DNA from 4 places in the Methylibium sp. T29-B genome. Region 3 is predicted to be linked to each of the others. Evidence: riboswitches for the same ligand, from Rfam matches in the RefSeq annotation. Region 3 holds a riboswitch; each other region holds the start of a gene.
What was found. Region 3 has a riboswitch for cobalamin ahead of Y694_RS16235 (TonB-dependent receptor). Riboswitches for the same ligand answer to the same signal wherever they lie in the genome.
Positions count from the first base shown of each region.

Region 1 (5,655 bases), on a different contig from region 3:
GCTGAAGCCGTCGCCCAGGCCTTCTATGGGCATGCCCAGTTGCTCGAACAAGCGGTGCTCGCCGAAGCGCGCCGAGGGCACTTTCATGAACTGATAGACCTTCACCGTTTTACCTCGACCGAAGGCGCGCAAAGCCAGGCCGAACGCGGCCGTGCTCTTGCCCTTGCCGGTGCCGGTGTGAACGATGACCAGGCCACGCCGCTCGCCTTGTGGCTTGGGCGTGTCACGCAGCAGAGGTGGGGCTTCGATGTCCATGGTTGCGGGGCGAGTTGCGGCAGCGGCCGGCGATTAGGGTTTGAACAACGCAGCGACGGCCGCCGGATTGCTCGGGAAATACAGGTGCATGAACGACGCGAACAGCCGCCCTTTGCGGAACACCGGTTCAGGCTGGCCGTGGTGCCGCTGGGCCTGCGTGTGCAGCGCGGCAGGCAAGCGCACGTCGATGCGCGCGTGGTGGAAGGTGTGCCCACGCACCTCGCCTTCGGGCAGCGCCAGGCTGTGCATACCGAGGTTGACGAGGCGGTCCGCCATTGCCCCTTGGCCCGGGCAGCAAGCCCAGCATCGGCGCTCTGTGGCCAGCGGCGTCGGTGAGCGACTCCAGCAGCGCCAACATGCCGCCGCACTCGGCCACCAGCGGCCGACCGGCCGCGTGGTGGGCGCAGATGGATTCGCGAGATGCGGTGTTGCCCGCCAGCGCTGGCAGGTGCAGTTCGGGGTAACCGCCGGGCAGGTACAGCGCATGGGCCCCGGCCGGCACCGGCTGGTTGGCCAGCGGAGAGAAGAAGCACAGCTCGGCACCCAGGGCACGCAGCGTGTCGAGGTTGGAGCGGTAGAGGAACGAGAAGGCCGCGTCCCGGGCAATGGCGATGGTGACTCCGGCCAACGTGGACGGCAGTGCTGCCGATGCCGAGGTTGGAGGCGCGTCGAAGTCCACGGCCGGCGGCATCGGCAGCGCGCCGCTGTCGCCCAGCGCCTGGGCGGCGGCCGCGATGCGCTGGGCCATGTCGCCCACCTCGCCAGCCTGAACCAGACCCAAGTGGCGCGATGGCAGCGCGTAGTGCTCGCCGCGGGGCAGCGCGCCGTACCAGGCAATGCCGGCAGGCAGGCTCTCGTGCAGCATCTGCGCGTGTCCGGCGCTGCCCACGCGATTGGCCAGCACGCCGGTCAGCCGCAAGCCCGGGCGGTAGGTGGCCAGCCCGTGGGCTACGGCGCCGAAGGTTTGCGCCATCGCCGAGGCATCGATCACCGCCAGCACTGGCAACCCGAAGTGCAGGGCCAGATCGGCACTCGACGGCGTGCCATCGTGCAGACCCATGACGCCTTCGACCAGGATCAGGTCAGCCTGCGCCGCCGCGCTGTGCAGCAGCCCGGCGCAGTGCGCGGCGCCGCCCATCCACAGGTCGAGTTGCTGCACCGGCGCGCCGCTGGCGCATTCCAGCACCATCGGATCCAGGAAGTCGGGACCTGTCTTGAAGACGCGCACGCGCCGGCCCTGGCTGCGGTGCGAGTGCGCCAACGCGGCGGTGACGGTGGTCTTGCCCTGGCCCGAAGCCGGGGCCGTGACCAGCAAGGCCGGGCATGGACGCGCCTCCAGGCAGGGGGAAACAATCATGGTCGAGAAGCCAACAGACAAGCTCGGTCCCTTGACATGATCTTTCCGGGGGTCACCGCGCTGCTTCAGCCGCGCTGGCCGATGCCGGGTTCGATGCGCCCAATACAACAAGCAAGTGCGGCTTCAACCAGCGCGCGAACAGCGGGCCCGCGACTGCGGCCATCGTGAACCAGAACGACAGCGAGGCCCAGGTGGTGGCCCAGATGAAGTCATGCCCCAGCTTCAGCAGGCTGGCATGCGCTTCGCCGCTGTAGCCGGCGAGCGCGTCGCCTTCGAGTTCGGGCGCTCCGACGACGAAGGGCACGGCCAGCAGCACCGCAGCGACCGGCCAGCGCCAGCGAGACGATGCGAAGCCGAGCGTCGCGAACGCAGAGGCCGAACACACCACTGCCAACAGCCACCAGGCCTGACGCGCGTGCAGCGGCGCGACCTCCATGCCCGGCACTTCGGCCGGCAAGCCGAGCGAGGGCCACAGATGCAGGCTCAGCCAACCGGCCGCGGATACCACCGCCGCGACCCGCAGTGCCGGAGTGGCGTTGCCACGCTTCCAGACCCACAGCGCCATCACCACGAATACCAGCAGCGCCAGGCTGAAGGCGTGCAGCACATTCGCCACCCACGTCCAGGTGCTGCGCTCGGTGCCAGCAGCGGGCTCCCAGGCAGCGTCATCGTGATGGTGTTCATTCTCGGCAGCGGCAGCATGTTCGTGCGCCACCGCCGCCACCGGCGCGGCTTTTTGGTCTTCGAACACCTCGGCGGCCAGGATGAGGGGCACCGCCTGCCAGCGCTGCACCGCGAACTGCACGCTGCCGACGAACAGGGCTGCGACTAGCGCACACCAGATCAAACGTTGGAACAACATGGCAGTCTCCTGTCAGTGGCAGGGTTTGACGGTGATGTGGCGCACGTCGTGCGCAGCGTTGTGCGCCAGCGGACTGTCGGCAAACGCGACGCCGTACAGCACCGCCATGCCGAGTGCCCCGGCAGCAGCGAGTTGGCGCAACACACCGCGCACCGCGGTGTGGGTGGGCGTTGAAGCGGGAACGTAGGTCGGCATGTTCATGAATGGTTCCTTGGGTGAGTGGGCTGGCGGGCTATTGCGACCGTGGCACTGCGCCCCTGGGCGCCCCGGTGTTTGTGTGTTTCGACCCGCAGGCGGGTAGCAGCGCGCAGCAACGCAAAGCGTTGGTCGCGGTCATTCCTTCACCTTCATCTCGATGCCGGCCACCATCAGCGTGACGCGCTCGCAGAAGGTGGCCACGAGCTGGTGCAGTGTGCCCAGCGCATCAAGATAGCGGCGCACCTCACTGCCCAGCGGTGCCACGCCCATGCCGATCTCGTTGGACACCAGTACCACAGGCCCCATTGCATTGCGCAGGGCATCGCACAGGTCCGCCTGCTGCTGAAGCCAGGTCGGCTCATCCAGCCGCGGCCCCACCATCGGCATCAATCGCTGCGTCAACCACACGGTCAGGCAGTCGACGATCACGAGCCTCTGGGGTGCGCACCACTCGCGCAACGCAGCCGGCAGATCGTCTGACACTTCCAGGGTCTGCAGATCCGGGACGTGCAACGCGCGCTGCTCACGGTGACGCGCGATGCGTTCGCGCATCTCGTCGTCACCGGGCGTTGCCGTCGCGATCAACAGCGCGCGTTGCCCGGAAACTTGCAGCCAGTCTTTCGCGCGCAACTCCGCACAACGAGACTTGCCGCTCTTGCCGCCGCCGAGGATCAGCTCGTGCATGTGCAGGCCTCAACGCCCACAGCAGCGCAGCATGACGAAGGCCGAATGCGACCTGAAGAGAATACGAGCCATGATGGAACCGCCGTGCCAACCGTGCTCGCCCGCTTCCCCGCGGGCACGCACCTCAAGGTGCGCCGTCTACACGGCGCACCGCCTCGTTGGCCGGTATCCGGGCTGGCGGAGACGACTCGTGTTCCCTTCCCAGGCGACACCGCTTTCGCAGCGCGCACCCAGTGGGTTGTAGACACGAGCGGTGAGCACAAGGCTCACGTCCGCTTACCGTTGCGGGGGCAGCTCAGGTTGGGGCGGTGCCGCAGATCCGCTTTGAACTACGGCGCTGCCCTTCCTGATTCCCGTTGAACTGCTTTGGCTGGAAAGCCAAAGCGAGCACCAACGCCTTCATGATAGCGGAAGGCCTTTAGTCGTGACCGCGGTCGGTAGCTGGATCCTCACGCAATCTTATCGACGATGTGTCTCGAGTCCCCATGGATGCGCATCTACTTGGTGGCGCATTACACCAAGGCTTTCGGCACACGGCGCCTTCTGAGTCCACTTCCGGGCGCTTCTTTGAATGCTTTGGATTACAGCTCGGGGTCGTCAGCTGCACAAAGCGCGGCCCCAGCCGACGGGTCAGCGCATCGCCCCTTTGCCGACGTTCCACGTCCGCAGCCGGTTCCGGTTCGGTCCACCAGCGGGGTCACGCTTCATCGGTCAGGCTGGGCTGCCACCCTGCCGGCAGCGCGCTCGACCAGCACGTCCGCATACCTCTCGAGGTTGAACCTGAACGTGCCGCGGAAGTTGATGTGCGAGAAGTGCGCCGGCCCGATTCGCCGCAACCAGTCCTCCTCGATCCCGACGCCATCACCTTTGAGGCGGGCCACGACGCCGTCCATGCGGTTCGTGTTCCAGGCCAGCACGATGTTGGTCAGCAGCGCATGAGCGCCTGAGATGGCCACCATCTCCTGCCGCCGCCGGCCTCGGTCATGCGCCACGTGTCCGCCGTGGATCGCTCGTTGCAACTGGTGCACCGATTCGCCTCGGTTGAGCAGCGTGTGAATCTCGCGCCGATAGTCCGGGATGGCCAGGTAGTCGCACAAGAACAGCGTTCGCAGCAAGCGCCCCAGGTGTTCCGCGGCGCGATGCAGCGGATCGCCGACGGCGGCCGAGCCCAGGCCGTGGATGGCATGCGCCGCAGAAACCTTGCCGGCCCGAATGGAGGCGACCAGGCGCACCAGGTCGTCCCATCCACGCTCGATCGCCTTGACCGATATCCTGCGCACGGTGACGACTTCCAGGCTCTCCGGCACCGGCCACCCCCTGGGCACGAACAGCTTGCGCTCCCTCAGGTCCTGCAGACGCGGGCACAGGTCGAAACCCAGCAGCTTGGCGATCGCCATGGCCACGTTCGTGACGCCATGCGTATCCACGGCCAGCAACGAGATGCGGATGCGGTCCTCGGCGCGGTTGTGCTGCTCGACACCCTCGACGGCCACGCCGGCCTGTCGTTCGTTCAGCACAATGGGCTGGTCGTAGAACAAACCCCAGCGGTCGCGAACGTGCGTGTACATGCCGGCGGCATACGTGCGCCGCCGCGGGTCCACCCGTGCTGTCCACAAGTGCCGGCTGGCGTCCAAGGCCATCATGTCGGCCGAACCCTTGCTGCCGTCACCCCACAAAGCGGCGATCGGCACGGCGTTCTGGTACTCCGAGACACGTTCGTTGGCCCGGCGCAGCCTGCCGCTGAACTCAATGGCCCGCATCGCCGTGGCGATGTGCGCCGCGTCGATGCCCGGGATCATCGAGCCCACGCCCTTGGCGTCGATGTCGGTGCCGTGGGCAAGGAGGGCGCCATAAGCGGCCAACAGCTCGTTGCTTGACGAGGGTCGGCGGGCCAGCAACGCCTCGCTGAAATGCGTCGCCGCGTCGACCTCCATCAGTAGGTCTGGAAGCTGCACCTGGCCAATGTGTTTGAAGACGGCCTCCCTTGTCTTTCGCGGCTCGACCTCTTCGTCCAGCGGACGAATCGGCGGCAGGTGCAGCAGCTTGTCGGCGCCGATCTCCACGTGTCCCTGATCGGCGGCCTCGGCCAGCGCCGACAGGCCCACGGACATGCCGGCCAGGATAGGCTCCAGAAACGCCATCGCCTGCACCGGCAGGCCGAGGATCTGATGGTGTTGTTCCCTGGTGCTTGTCCAGTCTTTGTCCGCCAGGAGCATCGATTCGCGGGCGCGGAAGGTGATCGAATGGTTCACCCAGGCGCTGCCACGGCGCAGGCTCTTGCGCAGGGCCATCATCGTGC
Region 1 covers NZ_AZSN01000025.1:31,235-36,889, forward strand. Annotated here, with positions in the region: partial or broken gene cobO (cob(I)yrinic acid a,c-diamide adenosyltransferase) at 1-255, opposite strand, end outside; partial or broken gene Y694_RS06400 (cobyrinate a,c-diamide synthase) at 289-1,612, opposite strand; gene Y694_RS06405 (CbtA family protein) at 1,665-2,474, opposite strand; gene Y694_RS06410 (CbtB domain-containing protein) at 2,487-2,675, opposite strand; gene Y694_RS06415 (bifunctional adenosylcobinamide kinase/adenosylcobinamide-phosphate guanylyltransferase) at 2,808-3,356, opposite strand; cobalamin riboswitch at 3,499-3,766, opposite strand; gene Y694_RS06420 (Tn3 family transposase) at 4,061-5,655, opposite strand, start outside.
Region 1: another riboswitch for cobalamin. It lies ahead of Y694_RS06415 (bifunctional adenosylcobinamide kinase/adenosylcobinamide-phosphate guanylyltransferase); the one in region 3 lies ahead of Y694_RS16235 (TonB-dependent receptor).

Region 2 (5,655 bases), on a different contig from region 3:
AATCCATCAACAGATTGACTAAAGCGACCATATCAGTGTCCCGTTCCGTTAATGCGTGGCATATGTCTTGCGTCGGCTTTCGGTATCTTTGGGGCAGGAGACTCCGACATGCCGACGGCACGACCGAAGGCTGAACTCGTGCTCACCGAGGCCGAACGTTCTCAGCGGAGTTCGATGGCGCGCTCGCGCTCGATTCCCGCGTCGCTGGCGCTGCGCGCGCGCATCGTGCTGGCTGCGGCCGAGGGCGAGCCGAACAGCCAGATCGCCGAGCGCATGCAGATCACGGGCGCGACGGCCGGCAAGTGGCGAGGCCGCTTCATCGAGCGTCGCATCAACGGCCTGTACGACCGGCTTCGTCCCGGCAAGCCGCGCACCATCGATGACGAACGAGTCGCTGAACTGATCACCAAGATGCTGCACACCAAACCCGCCGGTGGGGCGACGCACTGGAGCGTGCGCAGCATCGCCGCGGAGACGACGATCTCGCCCACGAGCGTTCATCGCTTCGCTACTTCAAGCTGCTGGGCCTTCACCCGCATCGCAGCGAGTCGTTCAAGCTGTCCACCGATCCGTCTTTCATTGACAAGCTGCGCGACGTCGTGGGCCTGTACCTGAACCCGCCCGACAACGCCTTGGTGCTGTGCGTCGACGAGAAGAGTCAATGCCAGGCGCTCGAGCGTGCGCAGCCGCTTCTGCCGATGAGCTTCGGGTATGTCGAGGGCGTCACGCACGACTACGTTCGCCACGGAACAACCACACTGTTTCCGGCCTTGAACGTGCTCAACGGGGCGATCCTGGCCGAGTGCAATCCGCGCCATCGGCATCAGGAGTTCTTGGCCTTTCTGCGCTCGATCGACAAGGCCGTGCCGACCGAGCTCGACGTGCACTGCGTCGTTGACAACTACAGCAGCCACAAGCATCCCAAGGTCAGGGCCTGGGTGGCAGCGCGCCCGCGCTGGCACATGCACTTCATCCCAAGCTACAGCTCTTGGCTGAACCAAGTCGAGCGTCCCGAATCGAGCCCGAGCGTAGGGCTACTTGCTTGATTTTGCGAGTACGGTATACACTAATAGCGTTGGTGCTCGTCAAGGCGTTCCGCTGAGACAGTTCAACGGGAATCAGGGAGGGAATGGCCCGCATGGCCGGCCCCTAACCTGAGCTGCCCCCGCAACGGTAAGCGGACGGCAAGCCATCATGGATCCGGCTTGTCGGCTCGTGACTCAATGCCACTGGGTGTGCATCGCCTCGCGCGATGCGATCTGGGAAGGCGTCACGGGTAGTCTCCGTCAGCCGGATACCGGCCAACGAGGTGGCGCTCCGCGCAGTCGGCGCGCCGTAAGGCGCAAGGCCGCGGGGAAGCGGCAGGGCGCGGTTGGCTCATCTTCTTTCGCCATGACATCGACTGCCTCTGGCCGTGCGCTTCGCGCCGTCGCCGTTCTCGTCCCGTTCTCCCCTCTCTTCGCTTCACCCTGCGCCTTCGCTCAGGCTTCGTCGCCCGCAACCCTCGAGCGGGTCGTGGTCACGGCCAACCGCACGCCGCAACCAATCTCTTCCGTGCTGGCCGACATCTCGGTCATCGACCACGAGGACATCGAGCGCAGCGGCGTCATCGGCGTGGCCGATCTGCTGGCACGCCTGCCCGGCATCGAGTTCGCCCGCAATGGCGGCCCGGGCACATCCACGAGCCTCTTCATCCGCGGCAGCGAAACGCGCCACACCGCGGTCTACATCGACGGCGTGCGCGTCGACTCGCAGTCCACCGGCGGCGCCGCCTGGGAACAGATCCCGCTTGATCAGATCGATCGCATCGAGCTCGTGCGCGGGCCGGCGGCCGCGGTGTACGGCTCCGATGCCGTCGCAGGCGTCGTGCAGCTCTTCACCAAGCGGGGCAGCGGTCCCGTGCGCTCCAGGGCTTCGCTGACGCTCGGCTCCTACAACACGGTGCAAGGGCAGGTCGGGGTCAGCGAGTCGGCCGATGCGCTGAACTACTCCCTGTCCGCTGCGCACGGCCGCAGCGACGGCTTCGATGCCACCAAACCCGGAGCGTTCGGCCACAACCCCGACAAGGACGGCTAGACGCGCAGTTCCGTCCAGGGGCGCGTCGGCTACCAGATCAACGCCGAACACCGCATCGATGCGTCGCTGCTCGCGAGCAAGTTGAAGTCCGGCTACGACGGCTCGGCCACCACCGACGACCAGAACCGCCACACGCTGCGCACCGCCAACGTGGCCTGGCAAGGCAAGTGGAACCCCGACGCGACGACCCGGCTGCAGCTGGGCCAGACCAAGAGCACCTACGAGACGCAGCCCAGCTTCTACCGCACGGAAACCACGCTCGACGACGTCACGCTGCTGCACGAGCGGCGCGTGGGCAGCAACTGGTTCACCGGCACGGTCGAGCGGCGCAGCGACGAGCTGTTCAATCCCGCCACCGCCTTTGGCGCGGCCTTTGGCGGCAAGCGCCATCAGGACGCCATCGGCCTGGGCTGGCGCGGTGACTTCGGCGACCACAGCCTGCAGGCGCATGTGCGCCGCGACCAGGACAGCGAGTTCGGCGGCAAGAGCACCGGCAGCCTGGCCTGGGGCTGGGTGTTCATGCCGCAATGGCGCGTGACGGCATCGGCCGCTACGTCGTTCCGCGTGCCCACGCTGTACCAGCGCTTCAGCGAATACGGCAACGCCTCGCTGGTGCCCGAATCGGGCCGCAACGTCGAGCTGGGCCTGCGCTGGGCCGCCGCGGGCAGCGAGGCCAGCCTCACGGCGTGGCGCAATAAGATCACCAACCTGATCGCCTTCGGCTCGCCGGGAGCCTGCGTCAGCGCGTTCGGCTGCTACCAGATCGTCGGACACGCCCGACTGGAAGGCGTGACGCTCGCGGGCCGCACCCAAGTGGCCGGCCTGACGCTGCGCGGCTCGCTGGACTGGCACGACCCGCGCAACCTCGACACCGACAAGATCCTGCAGCGCCGCGCCAAGCGGCTGGCGACCTTTGGCGCCGAGACGCTGCTGGCCGGCTGGACGGTGGGCACCGAGGTGCAGGCGGCGGGGCTGCGCTACGAGAACGCTGCCAACACGCAGGTGCTGGGCGGCTACGGGCTGGTCAACGTCTACCTCGGCAAGTCGCTGATGCAGGGCCTCACGCTCGAAGCGCGCATCGACAACCTCGCCGACAAGCCCTACGCGCTGGCGCGCAACTACTCGACCGCCGGCCGCAACGGCCAGGTCACGCTGCGCTGGACGATGTGACCGGGTGAGGATCGCGCGATGGCTGCCGCCCTGTTGATCTCCGCCCTGGCCTCGGGCCAGGGCAAGACGCCGGTGGCGGCCGCACTGGCGCGCCTGCATGCGCGCCAGGGGCGCCGGGTGCGCTGCTTCAAGTGTGGCCGCGACTTCCTGGACCCCTTGTGGCTGCAGGCCGCCAGCGGGCAGCCGGTCGATTCGCTGGACCTGTGGATCAATGGCGATGCAGACTGCGCGCGCCGGCTGTTCGCAGCGGCCACCGATGCGGACCTCGTGATCGTCGAAGGCGTGATGGGCCTGTTCGACGGCCAGCCGAGCGCGGCCGACCTGGCCCAGCGCTTCGGCATGCCCGTTGTGGCGGTCATCGACGCGAGCGCGATGGCCGGCACCTTTGCCGCCGTGGCGCATGGCCTGCAGACCTGGCAGCCCGCGCTGCCCTGGGCCGGCGTGCTGGCCAACCGCGTGGGCAGCGCGCGTCACGCTGCGATGCTGCAGACGGCCTTGCGCGAGCCTCGGCACTGGCTGGGCCACCTGCCGCGCAACGAAGCATTCGGCCTGCCCGAACGCCACCTCGGCCTGCGCATGCCGCGTGAATCGGGCGATGTGCTGGCGCGCCTGGATGCCGCCGCCGATGCGCTGGCCACCACCCCGCTGGGGCAGCGCATCGCGTCCGACTGGCCCGTGTGGCAGGCACCGGCCGCCGGGCCGGCCCAGGCGCTGCCGCCCCTGCTGGACGGCTTGCGCATCGCGCTGGCGAACGACGAGGCCTTCGCCTTCGTCTACCCGGCCAACGTCGCCGTGCTGCAGGCCCTGGGTGCGCAGGTGCTGCCCTTCTCACCGTTGGCCGGCGATAGCATGCCGGACTGTGACGCGCTGTGGCTGCCGGGCGGCTACCCCGAGTTGCATGTCGCCGAGCTGGCTGGGCTGACGGATCTGCGGGCGCAGATCACGGAGCATGTCCGCGCGGGCCGCCCGGTCTGGGCCGAGTGCGGCGGGATGATGGCGCCGGCCGAGCGCCTGGTGGATGCTCAAGGACGAACGCACGAGCTCTGGGGCCTGCTGCCCGGCACCGCCGTGCTAGGGCGGCGGCTGGCCGCCCTCGGGTCGCACCAGTTGCAGTTGCCCGGCCACGACCAGGCTGCACTGCGGGGCCACAGCTTCCACTGGTCGCGCTTCGAGACGCCCCTGCCGGCCAGCGCGCACACCGAGCCGGCCCTCGGCATCGCCGCCGGTGCGGGCGAACCGGTCTACGAGCGCGGCAGCCTGCGCGCCAGCTGGTTCCACCCGTGGTTCGCGTCGTCACCGCGGGCGGCGGCGCGGCTGTTCCTGCCGGCGCCGCTGTGGTCGTGAGGCGCCCATGAACGCAGCCCATGAAATGATCCTCGGCGGCGCCCGCAGCGGCAAGTCGCGGACGGCCGAACAACGTGCCGCCGCCTGGCTGGCTGCCGACCCTTCGCGCCGCGCCACGCTGGTCGCCACCGCACTGCCCGGTGACGACGAGATGGCGCAGCGCATCGCGCGCCATCGCGCGGACCGCGCGGCGCGCGTGCCGGCGCTGGCCCGCGTGGAGGCGCCCACGGGGCTGGGCGATGCGATCCGCCGGCTCGCCGATCCGGCGCACCTGCTGGTGGTCGACTGCCTGACCTTGTGGCTCGCGCAGTGGCTGATGCCGCCGCCGCAGTCGCCCATGCAGCCCGCCATGCAGACCACCATGTGGCCGCCCGAACGCGAATCCCTGCTCGACGCCTTGCAGGCCAGTACCTCGCCGCTGGTGCTGGTGTCCAACGAGATCGGCCTGGGCGTGATGCCGATGTCGCGCGAGGCCCGCGCCTGTGTCGACACGCTGGGCCACCTGCACCAAGCCGTGGCGCAGCGTTGCGTCCGCGTGACGCTGATGGTCGCGGGCTGCGAACTGCGCGTGAAGGACGATCGATGACCCCAGCCCACACGCCGCTGCCGCGGCGAACCACCCTGCGCCGGCTGGCAACGCTGGCTGCCATCGTCGCGGGCCTGGCCGGGCTGAGGCCTGCTGCCGTGCAAGCCCAGGCTATCGTCGTACGCGACGACCGCGGCATCGCGCATCGCCTGGCCGCCCCGCCGCAGCGCATCGTGTCGATGCTGCCCTCGCTCACCGAGACGGCCTGGGTCCTGGGTGTCGGGCCGCAGCTGGTGGGCGTGGACCGCTATTCGAACTGGCCGGCCGACCTGGCCAGGTTGCCGCACCTGGGCGGGCTGGACGATGCGCAGATCGAGGCCATCGCCGCCCTCAAGCCCGACCTGATCCTCGCCTCCCCCGCCTCGCGCTCGATGGAGCGGCTGGAGGTGCTGGGCTTCACCGTCGTGCGCCTGAAGTCGGAGAGCTACGCCGACGTGCGGCGCACGCTCGATGTCGTGGCGCGACTGCTGGGCACGCCG
Region 2 covers NZ_AZSN01000050.1:276-5,930, forward strand. Annotated here, with positions in the region: partial or broken gene Y694_RS10180 (IS630 family transposase) at 109-1,010, shown strand; cobalamin riboswitch at 1,060-1,321, shown strand; gene Y694_RS25745 (TonB-dependent receptor) at 1,516-2,076, shown strand; gene Y694_RS25750 (TonB-dependent receptor domain-containing protein) at 2,158-3,246, shown strand; gene Y694_RS10190 (cobyrinate a,c-diamide synthase) at 3,265-4,590, shown strand; gene Y694_RS10195 (bifunctional adenosylcobinamide kinase/adenosylcobinamide-phosphate guanylyltransferase) at 4,598-5,176, shown strand; gene Y694_RS10200 (ABC transporter substrate-binding protein) at 5,173-5,655, shown strand, end outside.
Region 2: another riboswitch for cobalamin. It lies ahead of Y694_RS25745 (TonB-dependent receptor); the one in region 3 lies ahead of Y694_RS16235 (TonB-dependent receptor).

Region 3 (5,655 bases):
GCAGGTTGGTGAGCCACAGGCTCAGGCAATCCACCAGCACCATCCGATCCGGCTCGCTGTGGCGCCTCACGGCAGCGGCCAGCTCGCGCGGCACCTCGTCGGTCGCGAGACCGGGCACGCGCTCGGCGCGGTCGTGTCGGTGTCGGGCAATGCGCGAGCGCATCTCGTCGTCGCCCGCCAGTGCGGTGGCCAGCAGCACGGCCGAGCGGCCGGGCAGCGCCAGCCAGTCGGCCGCGCGCGACTCGGCGCAGCGCGACTTGCCGCTGCGCTGGCCACCGAGGATCAACTCGCCTGTCCCGCTGCCCTTCGGATGACCGCGCCGCTCGCCCATGCGCCTCCCGTCAGAAGCTGACCTTGACCGATGCCGCGAAGGTGCGACCCGCCTCCGGGTAGATCGAGGTCGTTTCGCCGCCGGCCGTGCACCCGAAGGCCTGCGTGTAGTACTTGCGGTCCGTCAAGTTGACCACGCCGAGCGCGAACTCCGCCTGCGTCCAGCGATAGGCGTAGCGCAGGTCGGCGGTGGTGCGACCCGGGATGCTGCAGACGTTGGCGAAGTCCGGGCTCTGCGAGGACACGTAGTTCACGATCGCATCGAGCTTGTGCGCCGGCGCGGGCGTCCAGTCGGCCCGAAGGGACAGCGTGCGCTCGGGTGTCAGCGGCACATCCTGGCCGTCGTAGGCGCCCTCGGTGAAACGGGCCCGCCGCAGCGCGCCGTTGACGCGCAGGTTCAGCGCCTCGGTCAGCGCCTGCGCCAGTTCGAGCTCGACACCCTGCCGGCGCGTCGGGTCGAAGTTGACGTTGGCGCCGAACGGCCCGAACGGTCCGACGCCGTTGGGATCGAAGCCGATCTCGTTCTTCAGCGAGCTGCGGTAGACGCGCAGCTCGGCGCTGCGGCCGGCAGCACGCCAGCGCACGCCCAGTTCGGTGTCGCGTGAAGTCTGCGGCCGCAGCGGCACGGCCGGATTGGTGAAGCTGAACTCGTCGACGTTGGCGAGGCGGAAGCTGCGGCCGACCCGGCCGTAGACCGCGCTGTTCTCGGACAGCGGCTGCAGCACGCCCAGTTCCCAGGCGCGCTGGCGGTCGTCGATGCGGTCGACCGTGCTGCTGACCGCCTTCTCGATGCGCTCGGTGCGCACGCCGGCGCTCAGGCGGGTGCCGCCGCTCAGCGTGAGGTCGTCCTTCAGGTAGTAGCCGGTCGAGGACTGCTCGCCCACCGAGCCGAAGGCGCCCAGCACCGTGCGTTCCCATTCGTTGCGATCCACGCCGAACACCACCGCGTTGACGACCGACGCGAACTGCGTGCGGTTGCGCACCCGCAGCGAGTAGTTCTTCGCGTCGACGTCGTAGTCGTAGGCGAAGGCCCCGTTGCGGCTGCGCAGCTCCTTGTCACGCCAGCCGGCGTCAAGGCCGAGTTGCCAGTCGCCGCCGAGATCGGCCTCGGCGAACACGCCACTGCGCGTGTTGCGGATATCGGCGTGGTCGTTCGGTGCGGTGGTCTGGCTCGGGTCGGCGGCATACTGCGCCGCAGTCAGCGCGCCGGGCAGCCCGGTGTCGAGGTCGTCGTAGGCATGCCGCAGGCCGACGCGCAGCCAGTCGTTGCGCCACTGGCCGGTGAGCGATGCGCCCTCCGTCTCCGAACGGAAGTTGTCGCGATGGTTGTCGGTCGTGCGGCGGTTGGCGGCCGCATCCAGCGAGAAGCCACCGGCCTCGAGCGTGGCGTCGGCGCGCAGGTCGCGCAGGCGATCGCTGCCGGCGGCGGCGTACACGCTGGCCCGGTTGCGGCGAGCTGTTCCGTGACCCGCCTTGGTGGTGACGATGATCACGCCGCCCGTGGCGCCCTCACCGTACAGCACGGTGCCGCTGCCGCGCAGCACCTCGATGCGCTCGACCGAATTGATCGGGATGCCGGCCAGCCGCGTGCCGCCGAGGTCGCCCTCGTTGATGCGGATGCCGTCGAGGATCACGACCTGGTTGTTGTCGGACGTGGTGCCGAAGCCGCGCAGGTCGAGGGCGTAGTCGCCACCGCCGTAGAGGTCGAGCCGACCGGGCACGCCGAGCAGCTTCATCACGGCCTCGTTCACCGTGGACACGCCCGAGTCGGCGATGTCCTGGGCGGTCAGCACGCTGACACCGTACGGCAGCGTCGCCGAGTCCTCGACGAAGCGGCTGGCCGTGACCAGCACCGGCGGCAGCTTGCCCGCCTCGGTGACGGGCGCGGATTGCGCGCTCGCGATGCCGCTGGCGAAGCCCAGCAGCGACAGCATCAACAACGGCGCATGCGGCAGCGCCCCGAGGCGAACAGGAATGCGAGGCGCGGTGGCCTCGAAGGGAGTGGCAATCATGGAATGACCAACGATGAAATCGTGCGCGCCAGCTTCCCCGCGGGCGCCCACCTCATGACGCGCCGCTTGCGCAGCACGCCTCCCGTTGGCCGGTATCCGGGCTGGCGGAACGACCCTCGCGACCTTCCCAGAGCCGGAGACTCCAGTGGCATGTGCGCGAGAGCGGAAACGTGAACGCAGGCGTTCTGGCTTCGTCCGCTGACCGTTGCGGGGGCAGCGCAGGCTGAAGGAGCACCCGGTGGGTCCCCCTCCTCTGCTTCCCGTTTAACTGCGCCGGCGTGAACGCCGGCATGAGCACCAACAGCCTGCAGTGTAAGCGCGGCCCGGGCCGCCCCCTACAATCGACGCGTGCAGTGAGGAGAGGCATGGCGACGATCGAAGAACTGGCCGAACGCGTGGAGCGGTTGCTGCTGCGGCACCAGGAACTCCAGCGCACGCACGCGCTGACCCTGGAGCAGCTGGCCGGCGTCAATGCCGAACGCGACTCGCTGCGCTCCCGCCTCGCCGCCGCCCGCCAGCGCGTCGAGGCCCTGCTGGATCGCCTGCCGGCCAGCGAACCGGTCGCCGAGGCCGGCCCGGAGACCGGAAAGACCGCCGAATGAAGCAGCTCGAAGTCACCATCATGGGCCAGAGCTACATCCTCGGCTGCCCCGACGGCGGCGAACGGGCCCTGCTCGAGGCCGTGGGCAACGTGGACCAGGAGATGTGCGCGATCCGCGACGCCGGCAAGGTGCGCGCCCGCGAGCGTATCGCGGTGCTCGCCGCGCTCAACCTCGCCTACCAGCTGGCCGAGCGGCCGCTGGCGGCGGCGACTCCGGCGCGCAGCGCCGGGCAGGCCGCGCCGGACCCTGCACACGGCATCGACATCGAGGCCCTGATTGGGCGCATCGACGAGACCCTCGGGCGCGACGGTCAATTGCTCTGAAACGCCGGTTCGTCAGCGCTGGCGGCGTACACTGATCTCGTCCGTCGCGTTCGCGGGAGTTTTATATTTCCTTGAACCGATGCTCATATGAGCCCGGGCTTGGAACATTGCGAAGCGGGCGTGATCGTCTCGCGTCAGATGAACCCGAAGCTTCGTTGACCTCGCCCACCTGAACTCCCCTGGGTTCAGGAATGCGACTCCCGGTTCGCGGCGGACACCTTTCCCCGTTGCCCTTCCCGACCTGCTGCCGCCATGGCGTACTGGCTGATGAAGTCCGAGCCCGACGAGTGCTCGATCGACGACCTGGCGCGCGCGCCGGGCCGCAAGCTGCCGTGGACCGGCGTGCGCAACTACCAGGCGCGCAACTTCATGCGCGACGATTTCCGGCCTGGCGACGGCGTGCTGTTCTATCACTCGTCGTGCCCGCAGCCGGGCATCGCCGGGCTGGCCGAGGTGGCTTCCGTCGCGCACACCGACGCGACCCAGTTCGACCCGGCGAGCCCCTACCACGACCCCGCCTCGAAGCCCGAGGCACCGCGCTGGTTCGGCGTGGACGTGAAGCTGGTGCGCAAGACGCCGCTGCTGTCGCTGGCCGCGATGCGCGCGGCACCCTCGCTCGCGACGATGCGCGTGCTGCAGCGGGGCAACCGCCTGTCCATCACGCCCGTCACGACGGCCGAGTGGCGCGCGGTGCTCGCGCTGCTGCCGCCGGCCTGATGCTGCTCGCCTGGCCGCTGGTCGTCGAGCTGCTGCTGCTGGGCGCGGGCGCCGGCTTCCTGGCCGGCCTGCTGGGCGTCGGCGGCGGCATGGTGCTGGTGCCCTTCATCACGCTGCTGCTGACGCTGAAGGCTTTCCGTCCGACCTGATCGTGAAGGTCGCGATCGCGACCTCGCTCGCGACGATCTGCTTCACCTCGCTGTCTTCGGTGCGAGCCCATCATGCGCGCGGCGCCGTGCGCTGGGACATCGTGCGCCGCCTCGCACCGGGGATCGTGCTGGGCTCGCTGCTGGGGGCGCAGGTCGCGAAGGCGCTGCCCTCGGCGCTGCTGGCCGGGCTGTTTGCGCTGTTCGTCGGCTTCTCGGCGACGCAGATGCTGCGCGGCGGCAAGCCCACGCCGGCCCGGCAGTTGCCACCCGCGCCCGGACTGTTCGGCGTCGGCGGCGTGATCGGCGCCGTGTCGGCGCTGGTCGGTGCCGGTGGCGCCTTCATGTCGGTGCCGTTCATGACCTGGTGCAACGTGCCGATCCACAACGCCGTGGCGACCTCGGCCGCACTGGGCGTGCCGATCGCGCTGGCCGGCACCGCCGGCTACATCGCCGCTGGCTGGAACCTCCATGGGCTGCCGCCCGGCACGCTCGGCTTCCTCTACCTGCCGGCACTGCTGGTGGTGTCGACCGCCAGCGTGATGACGGCACCGCTCGGCGCGCGCACCGCACATGCGCTCGACGTGCAGCAGTTGCGTCGCGTGTTCGCGCTGCTGCTCTACGCCATCTCCGGCTACATGTTCTGGCGCGCCCTGCAGGGCTGAGCCCGCGTTCCGGCGCGCGCCCTGCGGTCAGCCGACCGTGGCCCGCCGAAGGCGATGCTGGCCAGCGCCACGTGGTTGCCGCCACGCTGCACGGCCTGCGCCAGCGCAGTCTCGGCGGCGTGCAGCAGACCGGCCTGCGTCTGCGCGGTGTGCGGGAAGCTCGCGAGCCCCATCGACACCGTGAACCGCAGCGCCGCGCCGCCCTTGGGCACGAGCTGCGTTGCGCACTGGCGGCGCATTCCCTCCATGCGGGCATGGGCCGTCGCCAGGCCCATGCCGGACAGCAGCAGCGCGAAGCGCTCGCCCTCGAGACGGCACGGGGCATCCATCGCACGCGTATTGCTGCGCAGCAGCCGGGCCATCGCCTCGAAGACGCGCTCGCGACCGGCGTCGTCATGGGGCGGGCTGCCGGCGGGTGGCGCATCGACGTGGATGTAGACCACGGCGAACTCACGGTGCTCGCGCAGCGACAGGTCGATCTCACGGCGCAACTGGTCGTCGAACTGCTCGCGACGGCCGATGCTGCGCACCGGCTCGCCCGACGCGTTGCGGTTCTCCGCATCGCTGCGCAGCGCCTCGTTGGCACGCTGCTGCTCCTCGAGCTGGTGCAGCGCCTGCTGCAGCTGGCCGGACAGGCGGGTGCGCTCGCTGCGCTCGACCCACACGCCCAGCAGGGCTCCACCATCGAGCGGCACGCGCGCACCGAGGAACTCGCGCCGCTCGCCGCCGAACTCGAGGCTGTGTTCACTGACGCTGGCGCCGGGCCGGGCCAGCGCGGCCTGATCGGCGGCGCGCAGCGCGCCGGCGGTCGGCGCGGTGAGCAGTTCGGCATCGGTCCGGCCGCAGGCCTCGGTGGGCAC
Region 3 covers NZ_AZSN01000123.1:755-6,409, forward strand. Annotated here, with positions in the region: gene Y694_RS16230 (bifunctional adenosylcobinamide kinase/adenosylcobinamide-phosphate guanylyltransferase) at 1-331, opposite strand, end outside; gene Y694_RS16235 (TonB-dependent receptor) at 342-2,342, opposite strand; cobalamin riboswitch at 2,412-2,659, opposite strand; gene Y694_RS16240 (hypothetical protein) at 2,708-2,944, shown strand; gene Y694_RS16245 (cell division protein ZapA) at 2,941-3,267, shown strand; RNA gene ssrS (6S RNA) at 3,305-3,486, shown strand; gene Y694_RS16250 (EVE domain-containing protein) at 3,520-3,984, shown strand; partial or broken gene Y694_RS16255 (sulfite exporter TauE/SafE family protein) at 3,984-4,795, shown strand; gene Y694_RS22710 (sensor domain-containing diguanylate cyclase) at 4,765-5,655, opposite strand, start outside.

Region 4 (5,655 bases), on a different contig from region 3:
GCTGACGGCACTGCGCAGCCTTTGATACTCATGCCAGGAACCGGGTTCATGACAAACCCTGCCCCGAATTCCACCGCCGGCCAGCCCCAGGCTGGCGCCGCGCGGCCCGGAAAAATCATGCTGGTAGGCATCGGTCCCGGCAGCGTGGGCCACATGACGCAGCGCGCGCGAGAGGCCATCGCCGAGGCCGACGCAGTGGTGGGCTACGTTACGTACATCAAGCTGGTGGCCGACCTGATCGAGGGCAAGGAGGTCGTGCGCAAGGGCATGACCGAGGAGCTGGACCGCGCGGTCAGCGCGCTGGAGGCGGCGCGCGCCGGGAAGAAGGTCGCGCTGATCTCATCGGGCGACGCCGGCGTCTACGGCATGGCCGGCCCCACCTACGAGGTGCTGTTCCAGGCCGGCTGGACGCCCGAGGACGAGGTGCAGGTCGAGATCGTGCCCGGGGCGTCGGCGCTCAACGCCTGCGCGGCGCTGGTGGGCGCGCCGCTGACGCACGACTTCTGCGCGATCTCGTTGAGCGACTTGCTCACGCCCTGGTCGGTGATCGCCCGGCGGCTCGACGCGGTGGCGATGGCCGACTTCGTGGTCGCGCTCTACAACCCCAAGAGCGGCCGGCGCACGCGCCAGATCGTCGAGGCGCAGCGCCTGTTCCTGCGCCACCGCCGGCCCGACACGCCGGTGGCCATCGTCAAGAGCGCCTACCGGCGCCGCCAGCACATCGACTTCCGCACGCTGGCGACGATGTGCGAGGCCGACATCGGCATGCTCAGCACGGTGCTGATCGGCAACAGCAACACCATCGTACGGCATGGCCTGATGGTCACGCCGCGTGGCTACACCAACAAGTACGACCTGGCCAACGGCGGCGCCACGCGCGAGGGCGAGAAGCCCGGGCGCTCGCTGTCCACCGGCTTGAACGGCTGGCTCGAGAATCTGATGGCCGATCACGCCGCTGGCGAGAGCGTCGAACAGCTCGCGGCGCGGCATCGCCTGCCGGCGGACTACATCGCGGCGACGCTGGCCGAGCCCGTCGACGCGCAAGCCGAAGCGGCGGCGGAAGACAACGAAGGCTGAGGAGAACGCACCATAGACACCGAACCACGATGGGCTTCCTCCGGGAAGCCCATCGCAAACGCCCAGGTGCCCGGAGCCAGTGATGGATTCGGGATAAACGGGAATGGGGTAGGCCAGCGCAAGACGCTGGCCGCAATCCCCGGCTGCCCCCGCAACGGTAGGCGAGTGCCGGTGTGTCACGGCGCTTGAGCGATCAAGCGCCAGCCACTGGGTGGTCACGTGATGTCGTCGTCGAGACGACGTACGCGGGCCGCCTGGGTAGGCGGTGCACCGAGACTCGCGAGCCCGGATACCGGCCTGAGGCGTCGCGCTGCCACGGCATTCGCCGTGGCAGTGATCGCGATGCGACCAGCCGCGGGGAGCGGATGGCGGCGACCGAACCACGCCTGCGCGCGTGGGCGTCGCTCCATCCCGTGCAGCGGGTCGCTGCTGGAGTTGATGCCACGTGAGAACCACCGAACCGGGTGCCCGAACCGGGCCCTTCCTGTCACCGCTGGCCGCGGCCAGTGCCCTGAGCTGCCTGCTGGCGAGCACGGCGGCGTGCGCCGACGAGCCGGCCTCGCTCGAGGCCGTCGTCGTCACGGGCCGGCGCACCGGCGTCGCGCCTGGAAGACACGCCGCAACGCATCGAGATCATCGACGCGCAGGACATCGAGCACACGCCCTCGCGCGAATTGACCGACCTGCTGACGCAGAACAGCAGCGTCGACGTGATCCAGCGAACATCCCCGAGGCCTCGTCATGACCGAACCCATCGACAAACCCAAGATCGGCGACTACCGCCGCCACCTGCTGGTCTGCACCGGCCCGCGTTGCACGCAGGACGGCCAGTCACAGATGTTGTTCGACAGCCTGGGCGACAAGTTCAAGGCAGCCGGCCTGCACGAGGGCGACCTGCGCGTGAAGCGCAGCCGCGTGAGCTGCTTCGCGGCCTGCCGGGGCGGCCCGATCCTGTGCGTTCAGCCCGATGGCGTGTGGTACTACAACGCGACGCCCGCGAACATGGACCGCATCGTCGAACATCACCTGGTCGGCGGCCGGGTGGTCGAGGACCTGGTGTTCCACCGCGGTCCCGATGGCAGCGGTTGCGGCGGGGCCGGCGATGACTGCTGAAGCGACCGCCGCCTATCCCCATGCCGGCATGGTCAGCATCGTCGGTGCGGGGCCCGGCCCGGCAGACCTGTTGACGCTGCGTGCGCTCGACCGCATCCGGCAGGCCGACGTGGTCGTGCACGACCGGCTGATCGACGCCGAGGTGCTGGCGTTGATCCCGCCGGCTGCGCAGCGCATCTACGTCGGCAAGGCCGCGGGCCACCACATGATGACGCAGGCGCAGATCCATGCCGTGCTGGTCGAGCAGGCGCGCCGGGGGCGGCGCGTGGTGCGCCTGAAGGGGGGCGACCCGCACATCTTCGGGCGCGGCGGAGAAGAGGTGCAGGCGCTCCAGGCCGAGGACCTGGCGTTCGAGGTGGTGCCGGGCGTCAGCGCGGCCAACGGATGTGCGGCAACAGCGGGCATTCCGCTGACGCATCGGGACTTGTCGCATTCGTGCACCTTCCTGCCGGGCCACCTGGCCGGGAGCAGCCCGGAACTGGACTGGGCGGCGCTCGCCCGGCCGCGGCAGACGCGGGTCTTCTACATGGGCGTCGAGCGGGTGCCGGCCATCGCACGGGCGCTGATCGCGCACGGGCTCCACGCCGGCACGCCGGCGGCCATCGTGCAGGACGGCACGCGCGAAGGGCAGCGCGTCTGGGCCATGGGCCTGGCCGCGCTGGCCGAGCAGGCGCCGGCGTATGGGCCCCGGCCGGGGCTGCTGATCATCGGCGAGACGGTGTCGTTGAGTCCGCATTTCGTCCAGGACGATGGCGCACCCGCGCCAGCAGCCGGCACCACCGAGCTGCCATCGCCGGGGTTGCACTTCAACGTTGCGGATCGCACGAGCCTGTACCGCGTGCTGGCCGCGCGGCGCGACATGCGGCACTTCGCGCGCGGCACGCCCATGGAGGACGCGGTGCTGCAGCGCATGCTGCATGCGGCCCACGCCGCGCCATCGGTGGGGCTGATGCAGCCCTGGCGCTTCGTGCGGGTGCTCGATCCCGTCGTGCGCGAGCGCATCGCAGCGCTGGTGGACGGCGAACGGCGCGCCACTGCCGACGCGCTGGGTGAGCGCCGTGACGAGTTCCTGCGCCTGAAGGTCGAAGGCGTGCGCGATTGCGCGGAGTTGCTGGTTGCGGTGCTCGCACCCGACGATGGCACCGTGTTCGGCCGGCGCACACTGCCCCGGGAGATGGCGCTGTGCTCGGTGGGCTGCGCGGTCGAGAACCTGTGGCTGGCCGCGCGCGCCGAGAACCTCGGCTTGGGCTGGGTCTCGATGTTCGATCCCGCGGCGCTGGGCGAGCTGCTGGCTTTGCCCGAGGGCGCGTTGGCCCTGGGCGTGTTGTGCCTGGGGCCGGTCAGGCAGTTCTACGGGGCGCCGATGCTCGAGCTCGAAGGCTGGCGAGACGGTCGGCCCTTGGCCGAGCTGCTCTTCGTCGACCGCTGGGGCCAGCAGGGTCAGCAGGCGGGTTGAACCCAATCGAAGGAGCGAGCGATGCAGGTCGAACCCCCACCCAGCGAGCGGCGCTACGAGCGCCCCGCCGGCGAACGGCGCGGCCTGGTGATCGTGCACACCGGCAACGGCAAGGGCAAGAGCACCGCTGCCTTCGGGCTGGCGCTGCGCGCACATGGCCGCGGCAAGGCGGTGAAGATCTACCAGTTCATGAAGGTGCCCAGCGCGCGCTTCGGCGAGCACCGCGTGTTCGAGCAGCTGGGCGTTCCCATCGAGGGCCTGGGCGACGGCTTCTCCTGGAAGAGCCGCGACCTCGATCGCAGCGCGCAGCTCGCCCGCGACGGCTGGACGCGCGCCGAGGCCACCCTCCGCGCCGGAGCGCACTTCCTGATCGTGCTCGACGAGATCACCTACCCGCTGCGCTATGGCTGGCTGCCGCTGCAGCCAGTGCTCGCGTGCCTGCGCGAGCGTCCGCCCCAGGTTCACGTGGTCCTGACCGGGCGCGACGCGCCCGAGGAACTGATCGCGCTGGCCGACACCGTGACCGAGATGGCGCTGATCAAGCACCACCACCAGGCCGGCGTGCCGGCCCAGCGCGGCATCGAGGACTGATGCTCGGGGCCGCCGCGATCCTGCTGGCGTGGGCGCTCGACAGGCGCTTCGGCGAACCGGCCAACCGCTGGCACCCCGTGGCCTGGTTCGGGCGCCTGATGGCGCCGCTGGGTCGGCGGCTGGCCGCGCTGCGGTCCTGGGCGGCGCTGGCTGGCGGCGCCGCCGCGTGGGTGTTGGCCGTGGGCGCGGTGTTCGCAAGCGCGGGGGCAATCCAGGAGTGGATCCGGCAGCAGCCGGCGTGGCTGGCCGCTCCCTTGCTCGGCCTTGCGCTCAAGCCCAGCTTCGCCTGGCGCGTGCTGCACGACGAAGTGCAGGCCGTCGAGGTCGCACTGGGCCAGAGCCTGGACGCCGGGCGCGAACGCCTGTCGCGGCTGTGCAGCCGTGACGTGAGGCAGCTGGACGACGCCGCCGTGCGCGAGACCGCGATCGAGACGCTGGCCGAGAACCTCAACGACTCGCTCGTGGCGCCGCTGTTCTGGTTCGCGGTGGCCGGCCTGCCCGGCGCCTGGGCCTGGCGCGCCGCCAACACGCTGGACGCGATGTGGGGCTACCGCGGCCGCTGGGAGTGGGCCGGCAAGTGGGCGGCGCGTGCCGACGACGTGCTGGCCTGGGTGCCGGCGCGCATCACGGCCGCATTGCTGTGGCGGCCGTCGATCGCGTGGCCCACACTCGTCCGCGAAGCCCGGGCCACGCCTTCGCCGAACGGCGGCTGGCCCATGGCGACGATGGCCCTGCGTCTCGGCGTGCGCCTGGGCAAGCCCGGCGCGTACGTGCTGAACGCCGCAGGCCAGGCGCCGGATGCGGGCGCGGTGAGCCGTGCGCTGCACGCGGCCAGCTGCGCCGCACGCGGGGCCTTCGTTCTGGCGGTGGCGGTACTACTGTTCGTCGGTGGGGCCAGGCCGTGATGGCGCGCATCCACGGCGGCGCCGATGCCCAGGGATCACCGCGCTGGGACTTCTCCACCTGCGCGAACGCGGCCGGCCCCTGTCCGCAGGCGCTGGCGGTCGTGCGGGCCGCGGACCCGACCCGCTACCCGGACCCCAATGCCACTGTGGTGCGCCAGGCGCTGGCCAAGCTGCACGGCGTCGAGCCGCGACGCATCCTCCCGGCCGCCAGCGCGAGCGAGTTCATCCAGCGCATCACCGCCGTCAGCGGCCGGCTGTGGCCGGGCGCGGTGAGCGTGCCGGCTCACGCCTACGGCGACTATGCGGCGGCGGCTGCGGCCTGGGGCCGGCCACTGACCGGCGACGACGAAATCGCGACGCTGTGCTGGCGGGCCGACCCGACGAGCCCGCTGGGACAAGACGGCGATGCGGGTGGACGAGACGCTGCCCGTCCGACCGTGCTGGACGCGGTCTATGCACCGCTGCGCCTCGAAGGTGCTTGCGCATGGCGGGTCGAAACCCTCGATGCGGTCT
Region 4 covers NZ_AZSN01000050.1:18,909-24,563, forward strand. Annotated here, with positions in the region: partial or broken gene Y694_RS10280 (CbtA family protein) at 1-25, shown strand, start outside; gene cobJ (precorrin-3B C(17)-methyltransferase) at 49-1,077, shown strand; cobalamin riboswitch at 1,125-1,393, shown strand; gene Y694_RS10290 (ferredoxin) at 1,819-2,190, shown strand; partial or broken gene cobA (uroporphyrinogen-III C-methyltransferase) at 2,219-2,908, shown strand; gene bluB (5,6-dimethylbenzimidazole synthase) at 2,990-3,646, shown strand; gene cobO (cob(I)yrinic acid a,c-diamide adenosyltransferase) at 3,668-4,237, shown strand; gene cbiB (adenosylcobinamide-phosphate synthase CbiB) at 4,237-5,142, shown strand; gene Y694_RS10310 (aminotransferase class I/II-fold pyridoxal phosphate-dependent enzyme) at 5,142-5,655, shown strand, end outside.
Region 4: another riboswitch for cobalamin. It lies ahead of Y694_RS10290 (ferredoxin); the one in region 3 lies ahead of Y694_RS16235 (TonB-dependent receptor).